DNA from 2 places in the Photobacterium kagoshimensis genome. Region 2 is predicted to be linked to the other one. Evidence: predicted binding sites of a transcription regulator. Region 2 holds the regulator's gene; the other holds the start of a gene.
The links. Region 2 encodes PurR, which represses purine synthesis genes. Its sites were predicted from a motif close to TNANGNAAACGTTTNCNTNA; they were not measured.

Region 1: a site for PurR is predicted at 4,067-4,086, ahead of guaB (IMP dehydrogenase). Genes of this name have one in related genera too.

Annotation. Positions count from the first base shown of each region.
Region 1 is NZ_JAKJSO010000011.1:161,191-169,465, forward strand. Features, by position in the region: gene L4C35_RS08505 (AbgT family transporter) at 1-480, opposite strand, end outside; gene guaA (glutamine-hydrolyzing GMP synthase) at 837-2,420, opposite strand; gene guaB (IMP dehydrogenase) at 2,539-4,002, opposite strand; gene xseA (exodeoxyribonuclease VII large subunit) at 4,259-5,614, shown strand; gene ltaE (low-specificity L-threonine aldolase) at 5,960-6,970, shown strand; gene L4C35_RS08530 (ABC transporter ATP-binding protein) at 7,115-8,275, opposite strand, start outside.
Region 2 is NZ_JAKJSO010000018.1:40,375-48,649, forward strand. Features, by position in the region: gene hutW (heme anaerobic degradation radical SAM methyltransferase ChuW/HutW) at 1-624, opposite strand, end outside; gene L4C35_RS17035 (energy transducer TonB) at 1,080-1,832, shown strand; gene L4C35_RS17040 (MotA/TolQ/ExbB proton channel family protein) at 1,836-2,567, shown strand; gene L4C35_RS17045 (ExbD/TolR family protein) at 2,564-2,986, shown strand; gene L4C35_RS17050 (heme/hemin ABC transporter substrate-binding protein) at 2,983-3,828, shown strand; gene L4C35_RS17055 (FecCD family ABC transporter permease) at 3,856-4,893, shown strand; gene L4C35_RS17060 (heme ABC transporter ATP-binding protein) at 4,893-5,696, shown strand; gene purR (HTH-type transcriptional repressor PurR) at 6,023-7,027, shown strand; cyclic di-GMP riboswitch class I at 7,306-7,410, shown strand; gene L4C35_RS17070 (TfoX/Sxy family DNA transformation protein) at 7,536-8,126, shown strand.

The DNA.
Region 1 (8,275 bases), on a different contig from region 2:
GATAATACCGCCCAGTGGAATAACCAGTACGTAGCCTGCATCTGCTGCTGTGTGCGAGACAATCGCCACCAAAATCAGCATCGGTGTCAGTAGTTTTGCTGGCGTGAAGTTAAGCATCTTCTTCAGGCCGGTATTAATAAAGCCAGACGCTTCAGCAACACCCACACCCAACATAGCAACCAGTACAATACCTAGTGGTGCAAAACCAGTGAAGTTTTTCACCATGTTCGCTAAGAAGCTTGCGAAAGACTCACCTGTTAGCAGGTTTTTCACTTCAACGGCTTGTCCCGTTACTGGATGAATAAAGCCGAAATCAACTTGCGATAGCAATGCTGATAATGCCCATACAATCAGTAGTCCCCAGAAGAATAACAATGCAGGATCTGGGATCTTGTTTCCTGCTCGTTCGATAAAGTTTAAGAACTTATTCATACCACCAGATGACGCTTCCGGTGCTGTTTTTACTGCTTGATTACTCATGGGAACTCCATGGATGTGTAGTGTTGGTTTGCGGCGAATTATTTTGCTGTACTTCTTATACGCCCGTTGGTCATCGTTTTTCTCAAACTAGGAGAAAAATTTCAAGAAATTGTAATGTAAATGCCGCCTAAAAAAGCGCGTTAGACCAAGGAACAGACAAGTTGTACTTATTAATATTGTAAATAGAGATTAACAGAAAACATTCCCCTAACAAATAAAGCACCAAATCCACTCAAACTGATAACTTGATTGAGCCGTCTTAGCCAACAAGCCTCTCCTTAGCCATCCTTCTAAACGAAAAAAAGACACCCGAAGGTGTCTTTTTAATCGTGCAAATTAGCGATACCTAGCAGGTATTATTCCCACTCGATCGTTGCTGGTGGTTTACCAGAAATATCGTAAACAACACGTGAGATGCCATCCACTTCGTTGATGATACGGTTAGAAACCTTACCCAGAAAGTCGTATGGAAGGTGTGCCCAATGCGCTGTCATAAAGTCGATGGTTTCTACCGCACGTAGCGAGACAACCCAATCGTATTTACGACCATCACCCATAACGCCAACTGAGCGTACTGGTAGGAAAACCGTAAATGCTTGCGATACTTTATTGTAAAGATCCGCTTTGTGCAGTTCTTCAATAAAGATGGCATCGGCACGGCGAAGTAAGTCACAGTACTCTTTCTTGATTTCACCAAGAACACGTACACCAAGACCAGGCCCAGGGAACGGGTGACGGTAAAGCATGTTGTAAGGCAGGCCAAGCTCTAGGCCAATCTTACGTACTTCATCTTTGAATAGCTCACGCAACGGCTCTACAAGACCCATTTCCATATCATCAGGAAGGCCACCCACATTGTGGTGAGATTTAATAACGTGTGCTTTACCGTTCTTCGATGCTGCCGATTCGATAACATCAGGGTAAATTGTACCTTGCGCTAACCATTTTGCATTTTTCAGCTTCTTCGATTCTTCATCGAATACATCGATAAATACGTGACCGATGATCTTACGCTTAGCTTCAGGATCGTTCTCACCAGCTAATGCAGAAAGGAAACGGTCTTCCGCTTTAACGTGCACAATGTTCAGACCGAAGTGGTCGCCGAACATGTCCATAACCTGCTCACCTTCGTTTAAACGAAGTAAACCGTTATCAACAAATACACATGTTAGCTTGTCACCAATCGCACGGTGAATAAGCATAGCTACAACCGATGAATCCACACCGCCAGATAGGCCAAGGATAACTTCGTCGTCACCCACTTGTGCCTTTATGTTTGCAACTGCATCTTCAATGATGTTGGCAGAGGTCCACAGTTTCTCACAGCCACACACTTCAAGAACAAAGTTCTCGATCATACGCATGCCTTGGCGCGTGTGTGTTACTTCTGGGTGGAACTGTACACCGTAAAAACGTTTTTCTTCATTCGCCATTGCAGCAAACGGACAAGTTTCTGTCTCGGCTACTTTTACGAAATCAGATGGAATTTCAACAACTTTATCGCCGTGGCTCATCCATACGTCAAGTAATGGTGCACCGTCTTCTGCGATAGCATCTTCAATATTTTTGAATAAACCTGTTGGCTCAACAACTTTAACTTGTGCGTAGCCAAATTCACGCTCATTTGAGCCAGCTACTTTACCGCCAAGCTGCTCTGACATGGTTTGCATGCCGTAACATACACCAAATACAGGTACGCCAGCTTCAAATACGTACTGTGGTGCACGTGGAGAACCCGCTTCCGTAACACTTTCTGGGCCACCAGAAAGAATAATGCCGTTCGGGTTGAAGTCACGAATGTCGGCTTCATCGACATCCCAGCTCCATAACTCACAGTAAACACCGATTTCACGAATACGACGAGCAATTAGCTGAGTATATTGAGAACCAAAATCCAAAATAAGGATGCGCTGGTCATGAATATTTGTAGATGTAGTCATTATCGAGAAGTCTCAAAAATAATTGAATAATAGTGGGGGGCTTTAAAGCGCCCCCGATCTTATAGAAGTTTCATCATTAGGCAAACGTTTTCGCCTAATCAATACACGTTAGGTCAAATTAACCTAGACGGTAGTTTGGTGCTTCTTTTGTAATGGTCACATCATGAACGTGTGACTCTTTAATACCCGCACCAGAGATACGAACAAACTCAGCTTTAGTACGTAGATCTTCAATCGTTGCTGAACCGGTTAGGCCCATGCTTGAACGCAAGCCACCCATCTGTTGATGAACGATTTCTTTGATGTGACCTTTGTAAGCAACGCGACCTTCAATGCCTTCTGGCACTAATTTGTCTGCTGCGTTATCGGTTTGGAAGTAACGGTCAGAAGAACCTTGAGACATCGCGCCTAAGGAGCCCATGCCACGGTAAGATTTGTATGCACGGCCTTGGTAAAGCTCAACTTCACCCGGTGCTTCTTCAGTACCAGCGAACATAGAGCCCACCATTACACACGATGCGCCAGCCACAATCGCTTTACACATGTCACCAGAGAAGCGGATACCGCCATCGGCAATAACTGGTACACCAAATTCTGCTGCTGCGTCTGCAGCATTAGAAATAGCGGTAAGTTGAGGAACACCCACGCCTGTTACGATACGAGTCGTACAAATTGAACCAGGGCCGATACCCACTTTAACTGCATCAACGCCCGCTTCGATAAGTGCACGTGCACCTTCAGCCGTTGCAACGTTACCACCAACAATTTGTAGTTCAGGGAATGCTGCACGGGTTTCACGAATACGTTGTAGCACGCCTTCAGAGTGGCCGTGAGAAGAATCGATAAGTAGCACATCAACACCAGCTTCAACTAGCGCTTTAACACGCTCTTCGTTACCAGCACCAGCACCAACCGCCGCACCTACACGTAGACGACCACGTTCGTCTTTACATGCATTAGGTTTACGTTCTGCTTTTTGGAAATCTTTTGCGGTGATCATGCCTTTCAGTTGGAAGTCATCATTTACCAGTAGCACTTTTTCTACACGGTGCTCTTGCATGATAGCTTCAACTTCTTCACGAGAAGCGCCTTCTTTTGCTGCCGCCAATTTTGTTTTTGGCGTCATCACGTCTTCAACTTTCATTGAAAGGTCGGTAACAAAACGAACGTCACGACCTGTGATGATACCAACAAGTTCGTTGTTATCAGTCACTACTGGGTAACCAGCAAAGCCATTTTCAATGGTAAGGTCTTTAACATCAGCAATCGTTGCTGATGGTTTTACTGTCACAGGTTCAGACACAACACCCGCTTCGAACTTCTTAACCATACGAACTTGGTTAGCTTGTTGTTCGATAGACATGTTTTTGTGAATGAAGCCAATACCACCTTCTTGAGCTAACGCGATAGCAAAGCGGCCCTCGGTAACTGTGTCCATTGCAGCAGAAACCATTGGAACGTTTAGCGAAATCTTTTTCGTTAGTTGGGTGCGCAGATCGGCAGTGTTAGGGAGAACCGTAGAGTGTGCTGGAACCAGCAGAACATCATCAAAAGTTAAAGCTTCTTGTTTGATACGTAACATTGCAATATCTCACACCGAGTTAAGGTTTAAAGGAGGATAAAATATTGCGAACGAATTATACGTATGATGCAATCGTTTGGCTACAAAAAAATTATATTTTTTTATTGACTCTTTTTGCTTGATACGTAATATATTTCGGTTAAGTTTCCGGTGCTGCGGTCTCGCATGTAAGGCCAAGATCTGTCTATAGATCTGCCTGTATGTTTTTTACTCTTTCCGCACATTACCTAGCCTTCGATAACAGGTGCCTCACCTCGTGACTCTATTCGCTCAAACTCAATCCAACGATCGTATCTTTACTGTTTCAAGCCTCAACGCAGAAGTTCGCTTATTGCTCGAAAATGAAATGGGCATTGTCTGGCTTGTGGGTGAACTGTCGAACTTATCCATGCCAGTCTCAGGGCATTGGTATTTCACGCTCAAAGATTCACGTGCCCAAGTAAAGTGTGCCATGTTTCGTGGCAACAACCGTCGGGTAACCTTTAAGCCAGCCAATGGCACGCAAGTCTTGGTCAAAGCACGCTTATCACTGTACGAGCCTCGTGGTGATTATCAGCTGATCATCGAAAGCATGCAGCCGGAAGGTGATGGTCGCTTACAGCAGCAATTTGAACAACTTAAAATGAATTTGGCGGCTGAAGGCTTGTTTGCTCAGTCACTGAAAAAACCGCTGCCAGAGCAACCTAAACGTGTCGGTATCATCACCTCAAAAACAGGGGCTGCGCTGCACGATATTTTGAACGTTTTACAGCGTCGCGACCCTAGCCTACCAGTAGTGATTTACCCAACCATGGTACAGGGCGAAGGTTCTGCTATTTCAATTGCCCAAGCCATTGGCCGCGCCAACGCACGCCAAGAATGTGATGTATTGATTGTCGGTCGTGGCGGTGGTTCGCTTGAAGATCTGTGGGCATTTAACGAAGAAATCGTTGCCCGTACGATTGCCGCCAGCCAGATCCCGATTATCAGTGCGGTTGGCCACGAAGTGGATGTAACGATTGCCGATTTCGTCGCTGATATGCGCGCGCCAACACCTTCAGCCGCAGCAGAATTGGTAAGCCGTGATAACAGCCACCAAACGCAAAAAATTAGTCAAAAAACCCAGCAACTGACCCACAGCGTTCGTCAGTATTTGTCTGATCGTCGTCGTCACTTAACCCAGTTGCAACACAGATTAGAGCGTCAACACCCACAGCTGAGGTTAAACCAACAAAGTCAGCGACTTGATGATGTCAGCAGCCGTTTAGAACGCGCGATGAACAACTATATTGTTCAACATCGCCAACACCTTAACCGCAACGAGCACAAGCTGGCTCTGCACTCACCCGTGCAAACGCTAAAACAACAAGCAAACCGTTTAGAACGTGTTGAGAGCCGCTTACATGATGCCATGGATAGACGCTTACTCACCGCACGCCATCAGCTTGCAATGGCAGCGGAAAAACTGGAAACAGTCAGCCCACTTGCGACGCTTGGCCGTGGTTATTCAATTACCCGCGACAGTAAAGGCAAGGTGATCCGTGATACTGACCAAGTAAGTCATGGTGATACCATCACGACCAAAGTGGCCAACGGTGAAATCCAATCGGTCGTTTCAAAAAACCACCAATAGCCCCAACTCATTTTCTGCTTCCATGCACTCGTATAAACGAGTGCATGACTATCTTCAAAATATAACTAAATCTTCCAAATAATGGTTTTTCTCATACCGAATGCGGAGTAGTCTCTCTAATAGCTAATACCAATCTGGGTAAGTAAATGTTCAGGTGATTGCGCAGGAAAAAGCACTGAAAACAAGGCGTAGATTGCAGATAGCTAGTTGTTCTATCTACAAAATCTATAACGCAGTTATCATTGATTTTAACCAGCAAGGATGATCAGTTACTTAGTTAGATTGGTATAAGTCGAGCAAATAGACAGATACAAGGTACATTCAGCAGGAAGAGGAAACCAAGGAATGATAGATTTTCGATCTGACACAGTCACACAGCCTAGCCCCTACATGCGTGAAGCCATGGCAAAGGCACCTGTAGGTGATGATGTTTATGGTGACGATCCTACCGTGAATGAGCTTGAAGCATGGACCGCCCAGCGTCATGGTTTTGAAGCCGCCCTATTCACCTCTTCTGGTACCCAAGCCAACCTATTGGGTATTCTTGCCCACTGCCAACGTGGCGATGAATATTTATGTGGTCAGCAAGCCCATAATTATAAATACGAAGCCGGCGGTGCGGCGATTTTAGGCTCGGTACAACCGCAACCTATCGAAAACAATCCTGATGGCACCTTGTGTTTTGAAAAGCTAGCTGCAGCCATCAAGCCTGATGACATTCACTTTGCTCAAACCAAATTATTAAGTTTAGAAAACACCATAGGTGGTAAAGTTCTTCCTCTGGATTATCTGGCTAAAGCCCGTAAGTTCGTCGACCAACATAACTTACTGCTACACCTTGATGGCGCACGCGTATACAACGCAGCCGTCGCACTCAACGTCGATGTTACCGAAATCAGTCAATACTTTGATTCAATGACCATTTGCTTATCAAAAGGGTTAGGTGCACCGATTGGTTCGCTACTGTTAGGCTCAAAAGCCTATATTGAGCGCGCGAGAAGGCTCAGAAAGATGGTCGGCGGTGGCATGCGGCAAGCAGGTATTTTAGCTGCGGCAGGCAAAATTGCTCTGACAGAAAATGTAGCTAGGCTGGCAGATGATCATGCTAATGCTCGTTATTTAGCACAGCAGTTAGGCCAGCTCGACGGCTTTAATACCGCAGACTTTCCAACTCAAACCAATATTGTCTACGCCAATGTTGATAGAAAAATCGACCTTGCAGCTATTGCGACACGTTTGAAATCACAAGGAATCTTATTTTCACCTAGTTATAGTCCAATGCGTTTAGTGACTCACCTAAACGTTACACGTGAAGATATCGATACCTTTATCAAGGCGCTAAAACAGCCACTCTAGCAAGCTGCTAGTCACTAGATCTGAGGTTGTTAGATAGCTGGATTTAGAGAACTATTTTTGAAAAGAGTGTTTTGAAAAATAATTTTGAGAACAATAAAAAGAGCGAATCATCGCTCTTTTTTAATCTATGTCACGATATCGGTATTACGCGGCAGCACCTTCATCAATCAGCATACAGGCACTGATCAAGCTCTTAGTATAAGCTTCTTGTGGGTTATCAAAGATCTGCTCTGGTGTCCCTCGCTCTACCACTGCACCTTTTTGCATCACAATCACTTCGTCTGAAATCGCTCGTACTACCGACAAATCATGGCTAATAAACAAATAAGCTATGTTGCGACGCTGCTGAATATCTTTCAGCAACTCTAGGACTGTCAGCTGTACCGAACGATCAAGCGCTGATGTTGGCTCATCAAGTAGAATAAACTGAGGCTCTAAGATAAGAGCACGCGCAATCGCGATACGTTGACGTTGCCCACCTGAAAACTCATGGGGATAACGGTTAATGCTCGTAGGATCCAAGCGTACTTCTTCCAACGCTTTTTTAGCTTTTGCTAACCGCTCTTGATGATTTAAATCAGTAAAAACCGTCAATGGTTCCGTGATTATCTCACCGACTGTCATACGGGGTGATAAAGACCCAAACGGATCTTGGAATACCATCTGCATATTGCGTTTTAGCTCAAAGCGTTGCTGATTGGTCATATCACTAAAGCGTTTTCCTTGAAAAGTAATATCACCTTGTGAGTCCAGCAGCTGCATAATGGCGCGGCCCATGGTGGACTTACCTGAACCTGACTCCCCAACAATCCCAACGGTTTGACCTTGTTTTAATGTTAAGTCGATACCTTTGACCGCTTGGAGCAGCTCTGTAGGTTGACCTAGCCAGTTATTTTTAAGCACATAGTTCACTCTTAAATCCCGCACTTCGAGGATATTGGGCGAGGAAAGATCCGTCTCATGCATACCTGGCTTAGGCTCTGCATCTAACAGCATTTTGGTATAGTCGTGCTTTGGTGCTGTAAATACCCCTTCGACTGTACCTGTTTCTACCACCTCACCTTTACACATCACCACCACATCATCAGCAAAATGGCGCACCACACCCAGATCATGGGTAATAAACAAAATAGCCATACCCATTTCAGCTTGGATTTCTTTTAGCAGATTCAGTACTTCAGCCTGTACGGTCACATCAAGTGCAGTGGTTGGTTCATCGGCAACCAAAATATCAGGGGTATTAGCGAGCGCCATCGCAATCATAATGCGTTGCAGCTGACCGCCAGAAAATTCGTGAGGATAATG
Region 2 (8,275 bases):
TTCACGATCATCTAATCGCTTCGCTTTACGACGAACTTGGCTATTAAAGCTCTGCACACCAAACGAAAATCGGTTGAATCCGCCTTCTAATGCAGAATCAAACAACTCATCACTAAACCGATTGATACGCCCTTCTAAGGTGAGCTCACAATCTGTCGTTAATGGAAAATGACGACGGATCATCTCACCCAAGGTTTTAATCTGTGCGGCGGTTAAATCTGTTGGCGTACCACCACCAATATAAACAGCATGGAATGGTGCCGCCTGCGTCCACGGCATTGCTGCTTTCACTTTTAGCTCTACCATCAGTGCTGCGAAATAGTCATCTATTAGTTGCTGACTAGACGCATACTGGAAGAAGTTACAGTAAGTACAACGCACGCGACAAAAAGGAATATGAACATATAAACAACGCTTACCTAGCTGTTCAGGTACTTGCCTCAATACTTGCTGAGACACACTTTGATGCTGACTTTTATCTACGACCGTAGATTGACCTCCCGCATGTGCTGATTTTTTTTGTTGAAAAGCATAGCGTAATGGATCTGGGGTTGAGATACCTGTCACTTCAGGGATCAGTAACTCAGATACATCTAGGGAGACAGTTTCTTTTATTGGTTTCATAGCTTTTTGCTGGCAAACATCCAGCCTCTTTTGCAACGATCAGCGAGAGCAATCACTGAACAACACAATGCTAGCGACGGCTAGCCCATCATCAAATATCGAGAATTAACTTTCGTCGAGATTAAAAGCAAAACCTTAATTGATGCTTATGAGCACGTTTTGACGATACTTTCTTAGTGCAGCCACCCAATTGATAAGCCTTATTCATTACTGCTAATAACAGCATCAAATTGCAGCTATACCATTGTTTTTATTTATATAAGCAAGTAATTGCCTTGTGGTCTGCCGTGTTTCTGAAAGCATCATATTCAGAGTTAAATAATATTGCAAATGATAATTGATATTATTCGTCTTTCGTGGATAATGATTTCAAATCTTGCTAAAAGCCACTTTTGACAATTCTGTTATTTACTTGGTTTGGCAGGGCAATCTTTCTCAGCGTGGTAGATGAAACCGTGAATACAAAACGATATTTACTTGCAGGTACGGCATCTGTTCTTTTTCATAGCCTAGTCTTCTCAGCGATTCCCAACACCATGGTTATGGCAATGCCTGTGGGTACTGAATCTACCCGCGTTTCATTAAATTTAGTGTCTGTTCCCCAACAAGCACCAAAACCGCAAATAATTGCTGAAGTTCCAGCTCCAACCAAAGCGGTAAAAGCCAAACCGAAAAAAGAAGTGAAAACCGAACAAAAACGTTTGGTCAAAAAGCCCAAAGTGACAGAAGAGCAAGCCGTTAAGCAACCGGTGACAAAAGATATTGTTAAAAAGGCAACACCCAAGAAAAAACCATCTGTCGTAAAAAAGGACACGGTGAAACCTGCAGAAAAAACAACCAAACCTAAAGAAGAAATGGTTAGTAAAGCGGATTCACAGCCTAAACCTGAAGTAAAAGCACAAGAGGCTGCAGGGGTAAATAGCCCTCCACAACTGATAAATAAGCCAAGCTTCAGTACACGCCCTAGCCCTGTTAGCTACCCGAAAATTGCAAAAAGACGCGGGCTTCAAGGCCAAGTCTTAGTTGAAGTATGGATTGATAGTTCAGGCAAACAAGTTAAACAAACATTAGTGAAGTCATCGGGTACAAATGTCCTCGACGATGCCGCTCTATCAGCCATAAAACGCTGGCAGTTTTCTTCATATACCGTCGATGGGCAAGCTATTGCGCATCGTGTACAAATTCCTGTTCGTTTCAAGTTGGATTAAGACATGAACACCATCACAAGCTTTCAAGAACAATTTGGCCTAATGGCATGGCCGCTTTTTTTATGCTCAGCTATCACTTTAATGATTTTGCTGGAGCGTTTCATTCAAGTCTTACTCTGTACAGGCGTTGGCCATTCTAAAATCAATGCGATCTTGGCTAGACAAGACCGTCATAACCAACCACAGCTTGATCAACTCGCAACCGATTTAAAGCAAAAAAGACCTCTGCTTTATAAAGGTGTGGCAATGCTAATTGCCCATCGTCATTTCGACAAAACATTGCGAGAAGATGCAGCCAGTATTTGGCTACAGCAAAAACGTAAACAGTTGCGTTCAGGGCTGCGCTTACTGGCACTGATTGGGGTTATCAGCCCATTACTTGGCTTATTAGGCACAGTGCTTGGTCTGATTGATATGTTTAAGGGTATTGCAGCATCTACAGGTTCTGTCACACCTAACGATCTTGCCGACGGGCTCGGCCTTGCCATGCGCACTACAGCCGCAGGCTTGATTATTGCCCTACCCGCTATTACTGGATCACAACTTCTAGGCGTTTGGGCTGACAGCATTACCTCTAAATTAGAGCACTCACTCAATCATTGTAACCTGTGGATTGAAGGCATTAACTTCCATACCTCAGATGATTCAGCTGCAACTGAAAGCGCTTCAATCACCGAAAGCTCTGCTGTAACCCAAACCGCAGCAGTGATGAATGGATCTAAGGTGCAACCATGATCCGAGCATCAAACACCTCATGGGACAGTGACGAACTCAAACCTGATCTTACGCCTTTACTCGATATCATCTTCATTGTGATGGTGTTTTTATTACTGACAGCCAGTGTGAAACTGCAATCACTGGATGTGGAATTGCCGCAAACAAGTACCGAAGTGTTACAAGAAACTCATGCCGATCCCATTACGATCAACTTATTGGCAAAAGATCCCTACTGGGCTCTACAAGGTAAAGAAGCAAATAACTGGCAAAGCTTTAGCGTCAACTTATTAAAAGAAGTAAAAGCTAACCCTAAAAAACCCGTTGTTATTGGTGCAGATAAAGGCGCATCAGTCGAACACATGCTCAAGCTTTTGGCACTATTGCAACAACATGAAATCAAAGCAACACAATTACTAATGGAAGAGGAAGCACAATGAAACGCTTAGTCTTAGCTACAACTTTGCTTTTAACCGCCACATCAAGCTTGGCGAATGAGCGTATTATCAGTGCGGGTTCAGCCATTACTGAGCTTTTAAATGCTATCGGTGCAGAGCAAAGCATTGTCGCAGTCGATGCCACTAGCCGAAGCTTAGTCAGTAAAAACACGCCAACCCTTGGCTACCATCGCGCACTTTCAGCAGAGAGCTTAATTGCATTAACCCCAACACGGTTACTGGGTTCTGAAGAAATGGGACCCCAAACCACCCTAGATCTGATGAAGCAAGCTGGCGTAGAGGTCAACATCCTTAATTCAGGCGAAACAGTGAATGCTCTTCTAAAACGCATAGATAGCATTGGTGAAATCACAGGTAAGCAAACCAAAGCAAATCAGCTAAAAGAAAGGGTAAAACAGCAAGTTGCTAATATAGAAAAAAATAACAAACGTTCAAATACCGCCAGTAAAAAGCCGGTAAAAGTATTATTCCTATCGATTCATGAAGGCCGCCCTGCAACCGTAGGTGGACGAAATACCACCGCGGATACCGTGATTCGCCTTGCTGGCGGCATTAATCCAGCGGCAGAACAAGTGGAGTCTTATAAACCGATTTCGGCTGAATCCATGCTTGAAATGCAACCCGATCTCATCATGCTAAGTAGCCGTACTTATAACTCAATTGGTCAAGCTGATGGTTTGTTTGAGGAGCTACCACTGCTTACAGCAACCCCCGCAGGCATCAATAAAGCCGTCGTTGTCATTGATGGCACCGCTTTAATTGGTGGCTTAGGGCTTAAAAGCCTGAGCGAAGCTGAACGCTTAAACCGTGTTTTCTACCCTTAATCGTCGAGTATTCGTTACGTGTCCGTTATGCAAATCCAAAGACTTCCATTAAAAGTTGTTTTCCCTATTGGGTTGAGCTTGCTCTTCCTTGCGGTGGCAACATCCGTGATTGTTGGCCCTATGGCTATAACTCTCAGTCAAAGCTTAAAAGCCTTTACGCCTTGGCAAAGTGAATTGCCCGCACATATCCAGATTGTGATCCAACAAATAAGGCTGCCACGTACCTTATTATGTATTGCGATTGGTGCCATTCTCGCTTTATGTGGCGCCGTTATGCAGGGGCTGTTTCGAAATCCACTGGCTGATCCTGGCATTATTGGCGTATCAGGTGGGGCAAGTTTAGGTGCTGCACTGGCTATTGTTCTTTTTGGCTCTTTAGCATCATCTTTCCCGATCCTATTAACATTAGGCACTGTGCCTATCATGGCATTTCTTGGGGGCGCAGTAAGTACTTGGCTGGTTTATACACTTGGCACAGACAAAAATGGCACATCCGTGACCATCATGCTGCTAGCCGGTGTAGCTATCGGAGCCTTATCAGGCGCGGCTTTAGGTCTAATGAACTATTTTGCCGATGATCAGGCCTTGCGTGACTTATCATTATGGACCATGGGATCATTAGCGGGTGCAACATGGCCAGGGATTACGTTGGCATTTACGACCTTAGGCATTCTAATGTGGATCTTTGACCGTCAAGCAAATGCACTTAATGCTTTTTTGCTGGGTGAAGCTGAAGCCAAACACATGGGTGTAAATGTACAAGCCCTCAAACGTAGCTTAATTTTACTGTGCGCGGCTGGCGTTGGTGTCTGCGTATCCCTCACTGGTGTTATTGGATTTGTCGGCCTAATCATTCCACACTTAGGCCGTATGCTTGCAGGCCCTAACCATAAAACACTGCTGCCACTTTCAGCACTATTGGGAGCTTTAATTTTACTGGTCGCCGACATGATCGCACGTGTTATTGCAGCTCCCGCAGAACTACCCGTGGGAATTATTACCGCTCTATTGGGTGCGCCCTTCTTCATAATATTACTGATTAAACAAAAAGGACGCCTATCATGATGGCAGGCTTTTCATGTTCTAAATTTCAATCTCAAGATAAAATCGCAATCACAGCGAAAGGATTAAATTTAGAGCTAGGCGGTAAAATCTTGCTTGATGAGTTCGATATAGAAATTCGACATGGCGAAGTCACTGCACTACTTGGTCCTAATGGTGCAGGGAAAAGTACCCTACTTAAAGTGCTGTGCGGCGAGTTAGAGGCAGGCGGTGAGATTCTGATTCATGGCAAAACCCACCATCAATGGTCAGCAAAAGATCTTGCCAAGTATTTAGCCGTTTTGCCCCAGCATAGTAGTTTAAGCTTTGCGTTTACTGCTCAAGAAGTTGCGGAGCTTGGTGCATTACCACTTGATCTAACGCGTGCTGATGCGACTAAAACAGCTGCTACTATGATGCAAAAAACCGAAGTGACAGCCCTTTCAAATCGGCTGTACCCTTCTTTGTCTGGTGGCGAAAAACAACGGGTTCATTTTGCCCGCGTGCTTACTCAGCTTAGCGAAGCGAAAGAAAATGCTATTTTGATGCTCGATGAACCAACATCAGCACTTGATTTAGCGCATCAACATAAAACATTACAACTCGCACAACATATGGCTAAAGCAGGAGCAGCTGTTATCGTCGTATTGCATGATCTAAACCTTGCTGCACAATATGCAGACCGCTTAGTTATTGTAAAAAATGGAAAGATACAGGCTGATGGCGATGCTTGGCATGCATTAGATTCTCAGAATATTGAGCGAATCTATGGCTGGCCTGTCACGATGACCAAGCACCCTACACTTCAACACCCAGTTATTCTATAGTCGCTCGTTATGTAATCCTTACAATGCACAAATAAATGCATACTGATGCATCAAATTTTACGCAATTTACATTATTATTGTTGATGTTTATCAAGTATTGCCATCTTGATAGACAGAAACGTTGCACTGTGCGCTACACTCAGTAAAATGTGAACGCAAGCGATTAACAATGTAACGCTACCAAATCCATAAAAGCCGCTCATCTGAGAAGCGGCTTTTAACGTTTATACAAGGTCTCTAGCGACATACAGCACTCGAAATGAAAGAGTTGGCGCTATGTATAGCTTAAAAAGATCCTCTTTATTGCAATTATTAGAAGAATAACTATGGCAACGATTAAAGATGTTGCACGTATGGCTGGAGTTTCAACAACAACAGTCTCGCACGTGATTAATAAAACACGCTTCGTAGCAGAAGCAACACAAAAAAAAGTGTTAGCAGCCGTTGATGAACTTAACTATGCACCAAGCGCTGTTGCTCGCAGCCTAAAATGTAACACTACCCGCACAATTGGTATGTTGGTCACCAAGTCAACCAACCCCTTTTTTGCTGAGGTTGTACATGGCGTAGAAGAATACTGCTACAAAGAAGGCTACACACTTATCCTGTGTAACACTGAAGGTAACCTATCTAAGCAACGCGATTACCTGCGCATGCTCGCCGAAAAACGCGTTGATGGCCTAATGGTGATGTGTTCGGACCTTGATCAACGTCTATTAGACCTATTAGAACGTCAAAATGACCTACCTATGGTTGTGATGGATTGGGGTCCTGAAAGTCCACACACGGATAAAATTCAAGACAACGCAGCCATTGGTGGCTATATCGCAATCAAGCACTTTATTGAAAACGGCCACACTAAAATTGGCTGTTTATCAGGTCACAATGAAAAATCAACCTGTCGTGAGCGCTTAAAAGGCTTCCAAAAAGCGATGGACGAAGCAAACCTAACCGTTAATGAAGATTGGATTATCGAAGGTGACTTCGAGTGTGAAACGGCCGTGAAAGCCGCTGAGCAATTCATTGCGATGAAAGAACGTCCAACGGCTATTTTCTGTTTTAACGACATTATGGCCATGGCGATGATCAGTACTTTCGTTCAGAATGGCGTTCGTGTTCCTGAAGATATATCTATCATTGGTTACGATAACATCGAGCTAGCACCTTTCTTCTCGCCACCGTTAACGACAATCCACCAGCCTAAACGCCGTTTAGGTAAAACAGCGATTGAAATCTTGATGGAACGCGTGAAAGATAAAAAGCACGAAAACCGTGTTTTTGAAATGTCACCTGAATTAGTTGTACGTAAATCGGTTCATAAGCTTAACTAACTATTCGCTTTACGCATAAACATTGAATAGCCGACGACCCCATATCGTCGGCTTTTTTTATTCATTCCCGCCACGCTAAACCCTCCTTTTTTACATAAATATTTAATATGTAACAATAAAATTACTTTTAGATTTGAAATAAGTTTGCTTCATTTACCCAATGATTTATTTAATCCCTGAATATTCTCTCTTCATAAAGCAGTAATAATTGAAGCAACATCACATTTTCCCCAGCATAGAGTAAACGCTTTTCTGCTATTTACGATATGCTTATTACGTCACGAACAGGGCAAACTACTTGAAAAAGTAGGACGCAAAGCTTCCGGCCTAACAAAGTGTTATTTAATAAAAATTAACACATTCAAGGTAGCGGGGTTACCGATGGATTTACTGCAAACCTGCTTTAGGGTTTGACATGCTTTTGACATACATTAAGTGTGCTTTGCTAACCTAAACTCCTCGCTTATATGTTAGGTGACTCCCAAGATTTATTTCACCGAGAAGTCGCATGGATAAACCAATACTTAAAGACACTCTAAAATTATTCGATAGTTTTGGCAGTGTTAAATCCCGCTCAATGTTTGGCGGTTTTGGCATTTTCGCAGGCGAAACAATGTTTGCACTGGTAGTAAAAAATAAATTACACCTTCGCGCGAATGCAAAAAACATTGAAGTGTTTAAAGAAGCTAATCTATCACCTTATGTTTATGAGAAACGCGGATTTCCCGTAGTGACTAAACATTTTGCTATTCCTGACCTCTGGTGGGATACCCCAGAGATGATTATCGAGTACGCACAAGGCTCACTAGAAGGTGCGAAGAACGACAAAGAAACAAAAAGTAAAGTTGGGCCATCTCGCATTAAAGATTTGCCAAACTTAAGACTCGCTAATGAACGTATGCTGAAAAAAGTGGGTATTGATACTGTCGATAAACTGATTGAAGTCGGCGCTATTGATGCTTATAAAGCATTGCTCGATACACATGATAATAATCTCAACATCGAGTTGCTTTGGGCTTTAGAAGGCGCAATCAGTGGCACACACTGGTCTGTGATCAGTGAAACGAGACGTGGTGAACTGCTAGGCTTGCTACCTTAGGGAGTCGGGGCAAACACAACACAGTCACCACAATAAGAACGAGGCTCAGGCCTCGTTTTTTGTAGCCCTAGCCTACCGAATGTCAGGATTACGTCAAAGATTGACTCTTCTCACAAATACTGTTCACAAAAGCATCAGTTAACTTTTAA